Regions from separate parts of the Klebsiella sp. F11 genome, predicted to be linked through region 2. Evidence: predicted binding sites of a transcription regulator. Region 2 holds the regulator's gene; each other region holds the start of a gene.

Region 1 (4,210 bases), 110 kb from region 2:
GCACGGTTTGCCCGCGACGCACGCCGCTGCAATCGATGGTGAAACGCTTCCACAAACGATGAATACCGAACGACATCAAATCATTCATCACATCATATTTTGCGGCCACAGAATGGAATACATGCGCCACCATGTCCGCCTTCTGCTCTTTGGCAACCGTCTGAAAGCCAAAGTGCGTCGTTTCTTGTGAATCCTCAACCATCTCAATGCCTGCTTGCTTATCAAGAAAATGTTCGTCGAGTGTAACAGATTTAGCGCATTTCCCATACGGTTCAACGCGGCTGAGAACCCTCACCCGACAGCGATGCAGCGAAAGATTCTGACGAAAAATCGTTATTTTCCGATGAGTTATCTTCATCATCCGGCCGGTATTCATCGTCCCGGGCGGTTGCCTGTTCGACTAAGTCAGGATTAATCCCGCGCTTAACCTCCACCCCGAGGCCGCGAAAAGCTTCAGCCTGCATCAGCAGGTTACCGCGGCCGGAGGCCAGCTTTTTCATCGCCTGGCGGTAATTATCCTGCGCTTTGTCGAGGCTCTGGCCTATTGCGGACATATCATCGACGAACAGCCGCATCTTGTCGTACAGGCGGCCCGCACGTTCGGCAATTTTCTGCGCATTGCGGCTCTGGTGCTCATAGCGCCAGAGATTGGCAATAGTACGCAACGCCACCAGCAGCGTGGTGGGGCTGACCAGCATAATATTGTGCTGCAGCGCTTCGCTGATCAGTTCGGGCTGGCGGTCTATCGCCAGCAGAAATGCGGGCTCAACGGGGATAAACATCAGGACGTAGTCGAGGGATCGCAGCCCCGGCAGCTGTTGATAATCTTTCCTGCCAAGCAGGCGGATATGGCCGCGCACCGACGCAATGTGCTCCTGCAGCGCCGCCTCGCGGGCGTCATCATCTTCGGCGTTGAAGTAGCGCTCATAGGCCACCAGCGTCATTTTGGCATCGATGACCACGTCTTTTCCCTGCGGCAAACGGACGATCACGTCCGGCTGCATTCGCGAGCGGTTTTCCGTTTCAATGCTGACCTGGGTCTGATATTCGTGGCCTTCCCGCAGCCCGGAAGCCTCCAGCACGCGGGTTAGAACCACTTCCCCCCAGTTACCCTGGGTTTTGTTATCGCCCTTAAGGGCGCGGGTCAGGTTGAGGGCCTCCTGGGCCATCCGGGTATTGAGCTGCTGCAGATTGCGAATTTCATGGGCCAGCGTGTGGCGCTCCCGCGCCTCCTGGCCGAAGCTCTCCTGCACCTGACGACGAAAGCCGTCCAGCTGCTCACGCAGCGGCGTCAGCAGGCCATGCAGGCTTTGCCGGTTCTGCTCGTCAACCCGTCGGTTGCTGTGCTCGAAAATACGGTTAGCCAGATTTTCAAACTGCTCGCTAAGGCGCTGCTCGCTGTTGACCATCTGGCGAATTTTCTCTTCCGCATGTAGCCGGGTGGAGTCAAGGCGGGTGGTGACTTCGCGGAGATCGGCCTCCAGCGAGCTGTTGATCTCGCGCAGGCTGCGCAGCTCATTATTCAGCAGCTCGCACTCATCGCGCCAGTGGGCCGCCTGCACCAGTTGCTGGCGGGCCGAGCTCAGCTCAATATCCAGCTCGCGCCGCTCTTCGATAAGGTCGGCACGCGTCCGATCGGCGGCGGCCTTCGTCGCCAGCCAGCCGACGACCAGCCCTGCGACCAGCGCCGCGATGGCACTTATAATCATTGAGATATCCACAACGCCCCCTGCTACTGCAGCCGCTTACGGCACAAAAATAGGATTGTGCTGTACAAACGTCCAGTTTAAAAGGAATTTCCTGCGAGGCGCAGCGCAAAAAAGAGAGGCCGGACGAGCCGGCCTTTGCAACAAGGGGAGGAACTACAGCAGACGGCGAGCCGCTTCAACGACAATTTTCACCGCATGGCTTTCAGTTTGCTTCATGGTTTCAGCGTTAGGGATTTCCTGCTGGGTGCGGTTGACGATCACCCCGGCAACCATCCCGGCGCGCAGGCCCTGGCTGGAGCACATGGTCAGCAGCGTGGCCGATTCCATTTCGTAGTTCATCACGCCCATCGCCTGCCACTCTGCCATCGAGCCTTTAAAGCGGCTCACCACGCGGCCGGAGACGGTGTCATAGCGCTCCTGGCCCGGATAGAAGGTGTCGGAAGAGGCGGTCACGCCGATATGGGTCGTTGCGCCGATAGATTTGGCCGCTTCCACCAGCGCGGTGGTGCAGGCAAAGTCAGCGACGGCCGGATACTCCATTGGCGCGAAGTGCAGGCTCGCGCCGTCGAGACGCACGGATGCGGTGGTCACCAGAACGTCGCCAACGTTGATATTCGGCTGGATGGCGCCGGTGGTGCCGATACGCAGGAAGGTATTGATTCCCAGCTGGGCCAGCTCTTCCACGGCAATCGACGTTGATGGGCCGCCGATACCGGTAGAGCATACGATCACCGGCTTGCCGTCAAGCTCGGCGCGCCAGGAGGTAAATTCGCGGTGGGATGCCAGCTTGACCGGCTTATCCATCAGCGCGGCGATCTTTTCCACACGCTCCGGATCGCCAGGGACGATAGCCAGCGTAGCCCCTTGTAAATCGTTTTTGGTGAGGCCGAGATGAAAAACATCAGACTTAGACATAAAAAACTCCTCTGTGGGTCGAATTATCAGCAGAAGCAAAACGGTACTTTATAGAAGCCACCCGCTTAATTTTGTGACGACAATCACCATGAATGAAAATCATTGCAACTCTATTCCACTAAATAGTGAGATTCGTCACATTAACAAGTTATATTCGCTGCGCCTGAACAAAAGATAGCCTGTTTCGGGCACTGTGATTTGTTAACGACTGGTCTTAAGAGTCTATAGTTATCGATGCGCTAATAAATTAAGGGTACGGAGAATACCATGACCACAACCAAGCAACCCGGCTTTGCACCTGCAGCCATCCCGCATGCATCTACCGCCGTTCATACGCCGGAAGAGAGCATTACCGCCGGAGAAACCTCGATCCCTTCCCAGGGAGAGAATATGCCGGCGTACCATGCCCGGCCGAAAAATAGCGATGGACCGCTGCCGGTGGTTATCGTGGTACAGGAAATTTTCGGCGTCCATGAGCATATCCGCGACGTTTGCCGCCGCCTGGCGCTGGAAGGCTATCTGGCGATCGCCCCAGAGCTGTACTTCCGCCAGGGCGATCCGAACGAGTACACCGATATCCCAACGCTGTTCCAGGAGCTGGTCAGCAAAGTCCCGGACTCGCAGGTGCTGGCAGACCTTGACCACGTCGCCAGCTGGGCGGCGCGTCATGGGGGCGATGCCCATCGTCTGCTGATCACCGGCTTCTGCTGGGGCGGGCGTATTACCTGGCTCTACGCCGCGCATAATCCGCAGCTGAAGGCCGCCGTCGCCTGGTACGGCAAGCTGGTCGGGCAGAAAACGCTGAACTCCGCGAAGCATCCGGTGGATGTTGCCGTCGATCTTAACGCGCCGGTGCTGGGACTCTATGGCGCGAAAGATGACAGCATCCCGCAGGATACGGTAGAGACCATGCGCCAGGCGCTGCGCGCCGCCAACGCGACGGCGGAGATCGTGGTCTATCCACAGGCCGGCCACGCGTTTAATGCCGACTATCGCGCCAGCTACCATGAGGAGTCGGCGCAGGACGGCTGGCAGCGCATGCTGGCGTGGTTTGCCCAGTACGGCGGCAGCAAGAAGGCTTAAGCTTACGCTTTCGGTGCATAAAAAAGAGGAGGCCTTAGCCTCCTCTTTTATTGCCTTATTAGCGCAGCGGCGCTTCAGGCGGATTCGCGCAGGTTCTGCGCGGCTTTCACCATGTTAGCCAGCGCGGCGCGGGTTTCCGGCCAGCCGCGAGTCTTCAGGCCGCAGTCCGGGTTCACCCACAACCGCTCCGCCGGGATGCGCTGGGCGGCTTTCTCCAGCAGGGCTTCAATCCACTCCACGCTCGGGACGTTAGGCGAGTGGATATCATATACGCCCGGGCCGATTTCGTTCGGGTATTCGAACTCCTCAAACGACTCCAGCAGCTCCATGTCGGAACGCGAGGTCTCAATGGTAATCACGTCCGCGTCCAGCGCCGCGATAGAATCCATGATGTCGTTGAACTCGCAGTAGCACATATGGGTGTGGATCTGGGTGTCATCCTGCGCCACGGCGGCGTTGATGCGGAAGGCTTCCACGCCCCACCGCAGGTATGCATCCCAGTC
Region 2 (4,210 bases):
CATCAGCGCGATGGCGTTTTGCTGCGCCTTCTCATGGGAGATTTTCTTGCTGCGGGCTTCGTCTTCCACCGCGCGGGCGATGGCTTTTGACGCCAGCAGCTTGTTGAACAGATCCTGACGCGCCGGCAGGCGCGGGCCGACGGCGGCCAGGCGCTGGCGGGCGAAGTGCATACGCGCCACGCGGGCCAGCTTCTGGGCAATGGTCTTATCGGTGCCGTGTTCGGACGCCATTCGGCGTAGCGACACCGGCGGCGAGAAGCGCACGAAGCTGTCGCGGCCGAGCCACAGCACGGCGAAGAATTTCTGAATGCCGTTAAGCATGCGCAGCGGCGGATTGACCTCGCCCTTTTCGCGTCCGGGCGCACGACCAAACATCACTGAAACCGGCACCATTTGCACGTCGAGGTCAGGGTGGTTGCGGTGCAGATCGAGGTAGTCGTGGAACAGCTTGATGGACTCTTCTTTCGGCGTGTAGTAGGTAAAGACGCGCGGGCCGCCGTGGATAAAGACGTAGCGCGGCAGCTGGGTGCCGTCGATTTCCAGCGGTTCGAGCGGATCGGCTAAATCGTGCTCCAGGCACTGCGCGCGCAGCGTCAGCAGGTCTGCCTTCGAGTTATAGGGCAGAACGTACATAATCGGACGCGAGGTATCCAGTCCCAGTTCCTGAGCAGGTTCTGCGGGAATAGACTTGCTTTTTACCAGCAGCCGTAATGGTAAATTCAGTAATTTATAGTAAATTCGTTGCCAGCCGGACATAAACGATGTGAAGCCTCTGGTTAATCATGCAAATGCGCGGCAAGAATAACAGAAAGTGCGCAAAATTTCCGTTGCCACGCGGCAAACGCGTACACTCATTGACGTCATTTACATAAAAAGGTTCTTTTGATGGCCAATAATACCACCGGGTTAACCCGAATCATTAAAGCGGCTGGGTATTCCTGGAAAGGTTTTCGTGCGGCATGGATAAATGAGGCCGCCTTTCGTCAGGAAGGTATCGCCACCGTTATTGCCATTGCGATCGCCTGCTGGTTGGATGTTGACGCCGTTACGCGCGTGCTTTTGATAGGCTCGGTCCTGTTAGTGATGATAGTCGAAATTCTTAATAGCGCGATTGAGGCGGTGGTGGACCGGATCGGCCCTGAGCACCATGAGCTTTCCGGACGGGCGAAGGATATGGGCTCTGCGGCGGTATTTCTGGCGATCGCCATCGCGCTGATCGTCTGGGTGACGCTGCTGTGGGCGCACTATCGCTAAGCCTCCGCAGCATCAGGCCGCCCGGTCGCCCTCCGCGCGGCTTTTTTTGCGCCGCGTGGAGCAGCAGCGCTTCGCCGCAACTTCCTCCGTGCTAACCGGCCGTAGCGGGCGGCAAAAGAAAAGAATCTCCTGATTTTTGTGTGAAATTTGATTCCAAAATCACCGTTAGCTGTATATACTCACAGCATAACTGTATATACACCCAGGGGGCGGGATGAAAGCGTTAACGACCAGGCAGCAAGAGGTGTTTGATCTCATCAGGGATCACATCAGCCAGACGGGCATGCCGCCGACGCGTGCGGAAATTGCTCAGCGCTTGGGGTTCCGTTCTCCAAACGCGGCGGAAGAGCACCTGAAAGCGCTGGCGCGTAAAGGCGCTATCGAGATCGTTTCCGGCGCTTCCCGCGGCATCCGCCTGCTGACTGAAGAAGAGCCCGGCCTGCCGCTGATTGGCCGCGTCGCCGCCGGCGAGCCGCTGCTGGCGCAGCAGCACATCGAAGGCCACTTCCAGGTCGATCCGGCCATGTTCAAGCCGAGCGCCGACTTTCTGCTGCGCGTCAGCGGTATGTCGATGAAAGACATTGGTATTCTGGACGGCGATCTGCTGGCGGTACACAAAACGCAGGACGTGCGTAACGGACAGGTGGTGGTTGCGCGTATCGACGAAGAAGTGACGGTTAAACGCCTGAAAAAGCAGGGTAACGTCGTCGAACTGCTGCCGGAAAACAGCGAGTTTTCACCGATCGTGGTGAACCTGCGCGAGCAAAACTTCACTATTGAAGGACTGGCCGTCGGCGTCATCCGCAACGGCGAGTGGCTGTAACCCTCTGTTCTGACGCAGCATCGTCCGATGCGTGATGCTGCGCTGTCTCTCCTCGCTCAGGCTCTTCTCCATGTTTTTTAACGCTGCTGATAAGGCCCTGTGGCGCCTGGCGCTACCGATGATTTTCTCCAATATCACCGTCCCGCTGCTGGGGCTGGTGGATACGGCGGTTATCGGCCATCTTGATAGCCCGGTTTACCTGGGCGGCGTGGCGGTCGGGGCTACGGCAACCAGCTTTCTGTTCATGCTGCTGCTCTTTCTGCGCATGAGCACCACCGGCCTGACGTCGCAGGCGTTCGGCGCAAAGGATCCCGTTCGCCTGGCGCGCGCGCTGGTGCAGCCGCTTGGACTGGCGCTGGCCGCCGGTCTGCTGATCGTTCTGTTTCGTATGCCGCTCATTAACCTGGCGCTGCATATCGTCGGCGGTAGCGAAGCGGTGCTGGAGCAGGCCCGGCGTTTCCTCGAAATCCGCTGGCTGAGCGCCCCGGCCTCGCTCGCGAACCTGGTGCTGCTGGGCTGGCTGCTGGGCGTCCAGTATGCCCGCGCGCCGGTGATCCTGCTGATTGTCGGCAACCTGCTGAATATCGTCCTCGACCTGTGGCTGGTGATGGGCCTGCACATGAACGTGCAGGGCGCGGCGCTGGCGACGGTGAGCGCCGAATACGCCACCTTTATCATTGGCCTGCTGATGGCGAAACGCGTACTGACGCTGCGCGGCGTGTCGTTCGCTATGCTCAAGGGCGCCTGGCGCGGCGATATCCGGCGGCTGCTGGCCCTGAATCGCGACATTATGCTGCGCTCCCTGCTGCTGCAGTTCTGCTTTGGCGCGGTGACCGTGTTTGGCGCGCGTCTGGGGGGCGATATCGTGGCGGTGAACGCTATTCTGATGACTATGCTCACCTTCACCGCCTATGCGTTAGATGGCTTTGCCTACGCCGTGGAGGCCCACTCCGGGCAGGCCTACGGCGCGCGCGATGGCAGCAGGCTGCTGGAGGTGTGGCGTGCCGCCTGCCGACAATCTGGCATGGTCGCGCTGGCTTTTGCGCTGATCTACAGCGTGGCGGGAGAGCAGATTATCGCCCTGCTGACCTCGATACCCTCGCTCCAGCAGCTCGCCGACCGCTATCTGTTCTGGCAGATGATTCTGCCGGTGATTGGCGTCTGGTGCTATCTGCTGGACGGGATGTTTATCGGCGCGACGCGCGGCAGCGAAATGCGTAACAGCATGGCGGTGGCCGCTGCGGGCTTTGCCTTAACCCTGCTGACTCTGCCGGTGCTCGGTAACCACGGCCTGTGGCTGGCGCTGACGGTGTTCCTGGCGCTGCGGGGCCTGTCGCTGGCGCTGATCTGGCGACGGCACTGGCGGCGCGGAACCTGGTTTTCATAACGCATTCTGTCTTTAATATGGTTAAAGATTCCGAATAATAAAATCAACCCAGCATTCTCATCTATAGTTAACTCTATGTCCGGCACACAGCGGGCTGTTAACTCACCGAACGATGAGGACTGAATCATGAATAAAGACGAAATCGGCGGTAACTGGAAACAGTTAAAAGGTAAAGCAAAAGAGCAGTGGGGCAAGCTTACCGACGATGATATGACCGTCATCGAGGGCAAGCGCGATCAGCTGGTCGGTCGAATCCAGGAGCGTTACGGTTACGCTAAAGATCGGGCGGAGAAAGAGGTGTCCGACTGGGAAAGCAAAAATGACTATCGCTGGTAGCGAGCAAATTTAGAGCGCTAACCCTTTGTTATTGCCTGCCCGAACGCGACAAGGATGTGCGAAATCCCCTGATTCCCGCTGTGGCTAACGCCTCAGCGGGCTTTCTTTTTAATCTGGATCGTGTGGTCATGATGGCAGCGATCCGGCGCGTTACAGGCCTCTACCTCGACGCAGCCCGCGCACAGGCCGTGCGCTTCAATCACGTTATGGCGCAGGGCGAAGCCCATTCTTGCCGCCAGCGTATGCATGATGTCCTCTACGCCTTCCGCGCACTCTTCTGTCACCACCCCGCAGCGATCGCAGATAAACATCGCTGAGCTATGGGTTGGCTGATCGAACAGATGGCACAGCACGTAGCTGTTGGTTGATTCCACCTTGTGCACGAAACCCTGCTCCAGCAGAAACTCCAG
Region 3 (4,210 bases), 2.1 Mb from region 2:
CCCCTAACGCCACGCACGCCCCGCTCGCGAAGCTGGCGTTAAACGCCGGTAAGCACGTGGTCGTGGATAAACCCTTTACCCTCGATATGCAGGAAGCCCGCGAGCTGATTGCCCTGGCGCAGGAGAAGCAGCTGCTGCTCTCGGTATTCCACAACCGCCGCTGGGACAGCGACTTCCTCGGGATCAAGCAGGTTATTGAGCAGGGACTTATCGGCAACGTTAAGCACTTCGAGTCCCATTTCGACCGCTTCCGTCCGGAAGTTCGCGTCCGCTGGAGAGAGCAAAACGTGCCGGGCAGCGGCCTGTGGTTTGATTTAGGGCCGCACCTGATCGATCAGGCTCTGCAGCTGTTCGGCCTGCCGCAGTCGGTGCAGGGCAACATCGCCACCCTGCGCCAGGGCGCCGAGATTAACGACTGGGCGCACGTGGTCCTGAACTATGCTCAGCATAAGGTCATTCTGCACTGCAGCATGCTGGTTGCCGGCGGCAGCGCGCGCTTTACCGTTCATGGTGACCAGGGCAGCGCGGTCAAACAAAAAGCCGACCAGCAGGAGAGCCAGCTGCTGGCGGGCGTCATTCCCGGCAGCGAAAGCTGGGGCCACGACGACGACAGCCTGAGCGTTTTTGACGCGCAGTCGCAGGTTCAGCAAGTGGCCGCCCCGCGCGGAGATCAGCGTCAGTACTACATCAACGTGCGCGATGCGCTCAGCGGCAGGATTGAAAACCCGGTACAGCCGCTGCAGGCGCTCGCCGTGATGGCGGTGCTGGAGGCCGCCGTTCGCTCCGCCGAAACCGGCACCCTGCAGACGCTGGAGCTGACCGCCGACGAGCTGGCCGCGCTGAAGTAAGCCTCACATTAACGTGGCCTGCGGCTGCGCAGGCCACGCCCTTCTCCCGGCCTTCACTCGGGGCGTCGCTTTCAAAGGTCATCGTTTACGCTCGTTCCGTACGTTCCGGCGGCAGATCGCTTGCCGCGGTGGCGCAGGCGACCTATTTAACGACGGGCAAATCGGCGTAGCGGGTCGTATAGCCGGGCGATAGCATCTCACGCTTCATCGTCCAGCTTTTTTGAATCCCCTGCCCGGCAAACCACACGCTGCCGCGCCCCGAGCGGTTCAGGCTATCCACCACCTGCATCAGCGCGGCGCTATTCGCCCGCGGCTGATACTCATCAAACAAATTGAGCTGCGCCACGCCCTGGCTGAAGAAATCGCTCAGCATGATGCCGGCCTTCATATAGCGAAAGCCCTCCTTCCACACTCTCTCCAGCGCATGGATCGCGACGCGAATAATATCCCGGGTATCGTCAGATGGCGTTGCCAGTCGGCCGCTGGCCTGGGGAGCGTAGAAGGCTTCGTTTTCGGCGTGCGGGCTGGTGCGCATAAAGACGCTGACCACGCAGCAGCGCTGCTTCTCGGCCCTGAGCTTTTCCGCCGCGCGCTCAGCATAGGCGCAAACCGCCTGATGCATATCGCTATATTGGGTAATGCGGTGGCTAAAGGAACGGCTACAGATAATCTGCTGTTTGGCCGGCGCAAACTCATCCACCTGCAGACAGGATTCCCCCCGCAGCTCGCGCACCGTGCGCTCCAGCACGACGTTAAAGTGCTTACGCATCACCCAGGTCGAGCTGTCGGCAAGCTGCAGAGCGTTTTCGATGCCCATCAGCTCCAGCTTTTTTGCGATCCGCCGGCCCACGCCCCACACTTCATGCACCGGCACCAGAGCGAGCAGCCGGCGCTGGCGATCGCGATGCGATAGTTCGACAACGCCGCCGGTTTGGCGCCACTTTTTAGCCGCGAAATTAGCCAACTTGGCGAGCGTTTTGGTCGGCGCGATGCCAACCCCCACCGTGAGCCCGGTATGCTTCAGGACCCGATCGCGCATTTGCTGGCCAAATGTCTCAAGCGGCATATAGCCGGAGATACCGGCTAAATGAACAAAGGCCTCATCGATGGAGTATATTTCAATCCCCGGCGTCATCTCCGCCAGCGTCTGCATGACCCGGTGGCTGAGATCGGCATAGAGCGCGTAGTTCGAGCTAAAAACCGCCACCTGCAAACGCTGCAAATCATCCTTAATTTTGAAATAAGGCGCGCCCATGGGGATGCCCAGCGCCTTTGCCTGCGCCGAACGTGAAATAATACAGCCATCGTTATTTGAGACCACCACCACCGCTTTTCCCTGCAGGTCCGGCCGGAAAACCGCTTCGCAGGAGGCGTAGAAGCTGTTGACATCAACAAGCGCGAACATGGCGGTGTGATTTTAAGCTGAAGGTGACCACGCCAAATATTTGCAGCTCCTCTCCCGGCTGGCAGACGACAGGAGAGTAGTTGAGGTTACGCGGCATGAGCTGAAGGAACGGTCGGGTTTGCAGCTGCTTTACGGTAAACTCGCCGGCAACGGCGGCAATCACAATATCGCCGTGCTCGGCGGTCAGCGAGCGATCGACCACCAGCAGGTCGCCATCGTCAATTCCGGCGTCCGTCATTGAATCGCCGCTCACCCTGACAAAGTAGGTCGCATTTGGATGCCTGATGGCCAGCTTGTTCAAATCGAGCGTATCTTCGACATAATCCTGGGCCGGGCTGGGAAACCCGCAGGGTACAAGATCGCGAAACAGCGGCACCAAAAACCGTGACGACGGCTCAACCGGCTTGTAGAACGTCAACATAAACTCACCTGGCATAATTACTGTGTTTATATACAGTATTATTAAATCATTCGGGTTAGGCAAGCCGCTTATGCCACCCTATCGCGAAGGTCTTGAAGTTCCGCCATATTTAGCCGAACGCGCGGCTCACCGTGCTCTGCGGCGTTAAAAATAAGGCGTCTCTGGAAAACTCACGTAATTCGTAGCAGGATAGAGGCCGTAAGCAGCGCGTTATGGTGAGGTGCCATATCGCAAGCTATGGCGATTCGTCCGACATACTGAACGGGAGATTCTTATGTACTACACGCTGGGAGATACCACCCTCCACTTTTATCGCTATCAGTGCCGTTTCTACGTTGCCCACTGGGATGGCGGCAACGTAATGACCGACAAGTTCAGGCAGTTCATCGAGTTGATTACTGAGAAAACGGGGATTGATGCGCAGAAGGTCGAGGCGGCTGCGCGCGACTATTTCAACAACGTCGATTAAACGTCGTTGCGTGGCGGGATAAACGACCGCCGCTCATTACGTGAAAGCCCCATGCTGGCCGGCCGGCGAGGCGGAAAACGCGCGCTGTTCTCCCTCTCGCCTTGACACTGTACAAAAAAACAGTATAACTACTGCCTACCGTTACAGGAGCCGAAGCATGTTTGTAGAACTGGTTTATGACAAAAGAAATTTTGAAGGGTTAGCCGGAGCCAAAGAGACCATTATGGCTGAACTCACGAAACGTATTCACCGCATTTTTCCCGAGGCCGACGTTCGCGTAAAGCCGATGATGACGCTGCCGGCAATCAATACGGATGCCAGTAAGCATGAAAAAGAGCAGATCGGCCGCGTCGTTCAGGAGATGTTTGAAGAAGCGGATATGTGGATGACCGCAGACGAATAAGCCGGGCCGCAGCGTTGATATCAACGGCGGGCTTTTCAGGGACCGGCGTTAGCATTGAGCAATACCGCTCCCTGGACATCAATTTCCCCTGCAGCTATTTTCCCGGCTACCGGCGCTGCTCGCCAGCCGTTTAAATACGCCCGCCTACTCGCCAGACTTAAATTTAGGCTCCGGCAAAATCGGCGGCGTTGAGTCCTCAAAGCGCAGCCAGTGCTGCCAGATATCATGAACCTGCAGCTCAATAAGCTCTTCCTGGCGTAAAGCCATCATAGCCCCGCGCCGCGTACCGCCTTCAGCATCGATCCCGGCCGCAGTAGACGCCTTATCAATTAAATTATCCCAGGCTTGACCTTCATCATTAAATGCCGACAGCGTTTTCTGTAACCGAGCCGGATCGTCCCTGCCGTCCTGCGCTATTCTTTTCGCGGCCGTCGCCAGATATTTATCCTTCACCCAGCCGATCTGCGCGAGTTTCTTTGCCATGCACTCATTAATATCGATCGTGGTCTGCTGCGGCATTCCAAAACAGCTAATGCTGAAAGTTTCAACGCCATCGTTTAAATCGCTGCCGGGCTGATTTCTGTCATCTGAAGCCAGGGAAACAAGGGGCTGCGCCAATGCCAGGCAGAAACACACTCCCTGAATAGTACGCAATTTCATATTC

The links. The regulator LexA, encoded in region 2, represses DNA repair genes until DNA is damaged. The targets are predictions, from matches to a motif close to TNCTGTATGTACATACAGNA.
Region 1: the regulator LexA is predicted to act here: its motif matches at 1,768-1,787, upstream of rmuC (DNA recombination protein RmuC).
Region 3: the regulator LexA is predicted to act here: its motif matches at 2,693-2,712, upstream of umuD (translesion error-prone DNA polymerase V autoproteolytic subunit).

What each region holds. Positions count from the first base shown of each region.
Region 1 is NZ_CM160060.1:5,380,573-5,384,782, forward strand. Features, by position in the region: gene ubiE (bifunctional demethylmenaquinone methyltransferase/2-methoxy-6-polyprenyl-1,4-benzoquinol methylase UbiE) at 1-202, opposite strand, end outside; gene rmuC (DNA recombination protein RmuC) at 273-1,721, opposite strand; gene udp (uridine phosphorylase) at 1,863-2,624, opposite strand; gene AC1M2H_RS26415 (dienelactone hydrolase family protein) at 2,892-3,707, shown strand; gene metE (5-methyltetrahydropteroyltriglutamate--homocysteine S-methyltransferase) at 3,782-4,210, opposite strand, start outside.
Region 2 is NZ_CM160060.1:5,268,945-5,273,154, reverse strand. Features, by position in the region: gene plsB (glycerol-3-phosphate 1-O-acyltransferase PlsB) at 1-756, opposite strand, end outside; gene AC1M2H_RS25905 (diacylglycerol kinase) at 886-1,254, shown strand; gene lexA (transcriptional repressor LexA) at 1,469-2,077, shown strand; gene dinF (MATE family efflux transporter DinF) at 2,148-3,464, shown strand; gene AC1M2H_RS25890 (CsbD family protein) at 3,591-3,800, shown strand; gene zur (zinc uptake transcriptional repressor Zur) at 3,893-4,210, opposite strand, start outside.
Region 3 is NZ_CM160060.1:3,136,609-3,140,818, forward strand. Features, by position in the region: gene AC1M2H_RS15535 (oxidoreductase) at 1-848, shown strand, start outside; gene umuC (translesion error-prone DNA polymerase V subunit UmuC) at 991-2,253, opposite strand; gene umuD (translesion error-prone DNA polymerase V autoproteolytic subunit) at 2,237-2,674, opposite strand; gene AC1M2H_RS15550 (hypothetical protein) at 2,949-3,143, shown strand; gene AC1M2H_RS15555 (DinI-like family protein) at 3,301-3,546, shown strand; gene AC1M2H_RS15560 (hypothetical protein) at 3,691-4,206, opposite strand.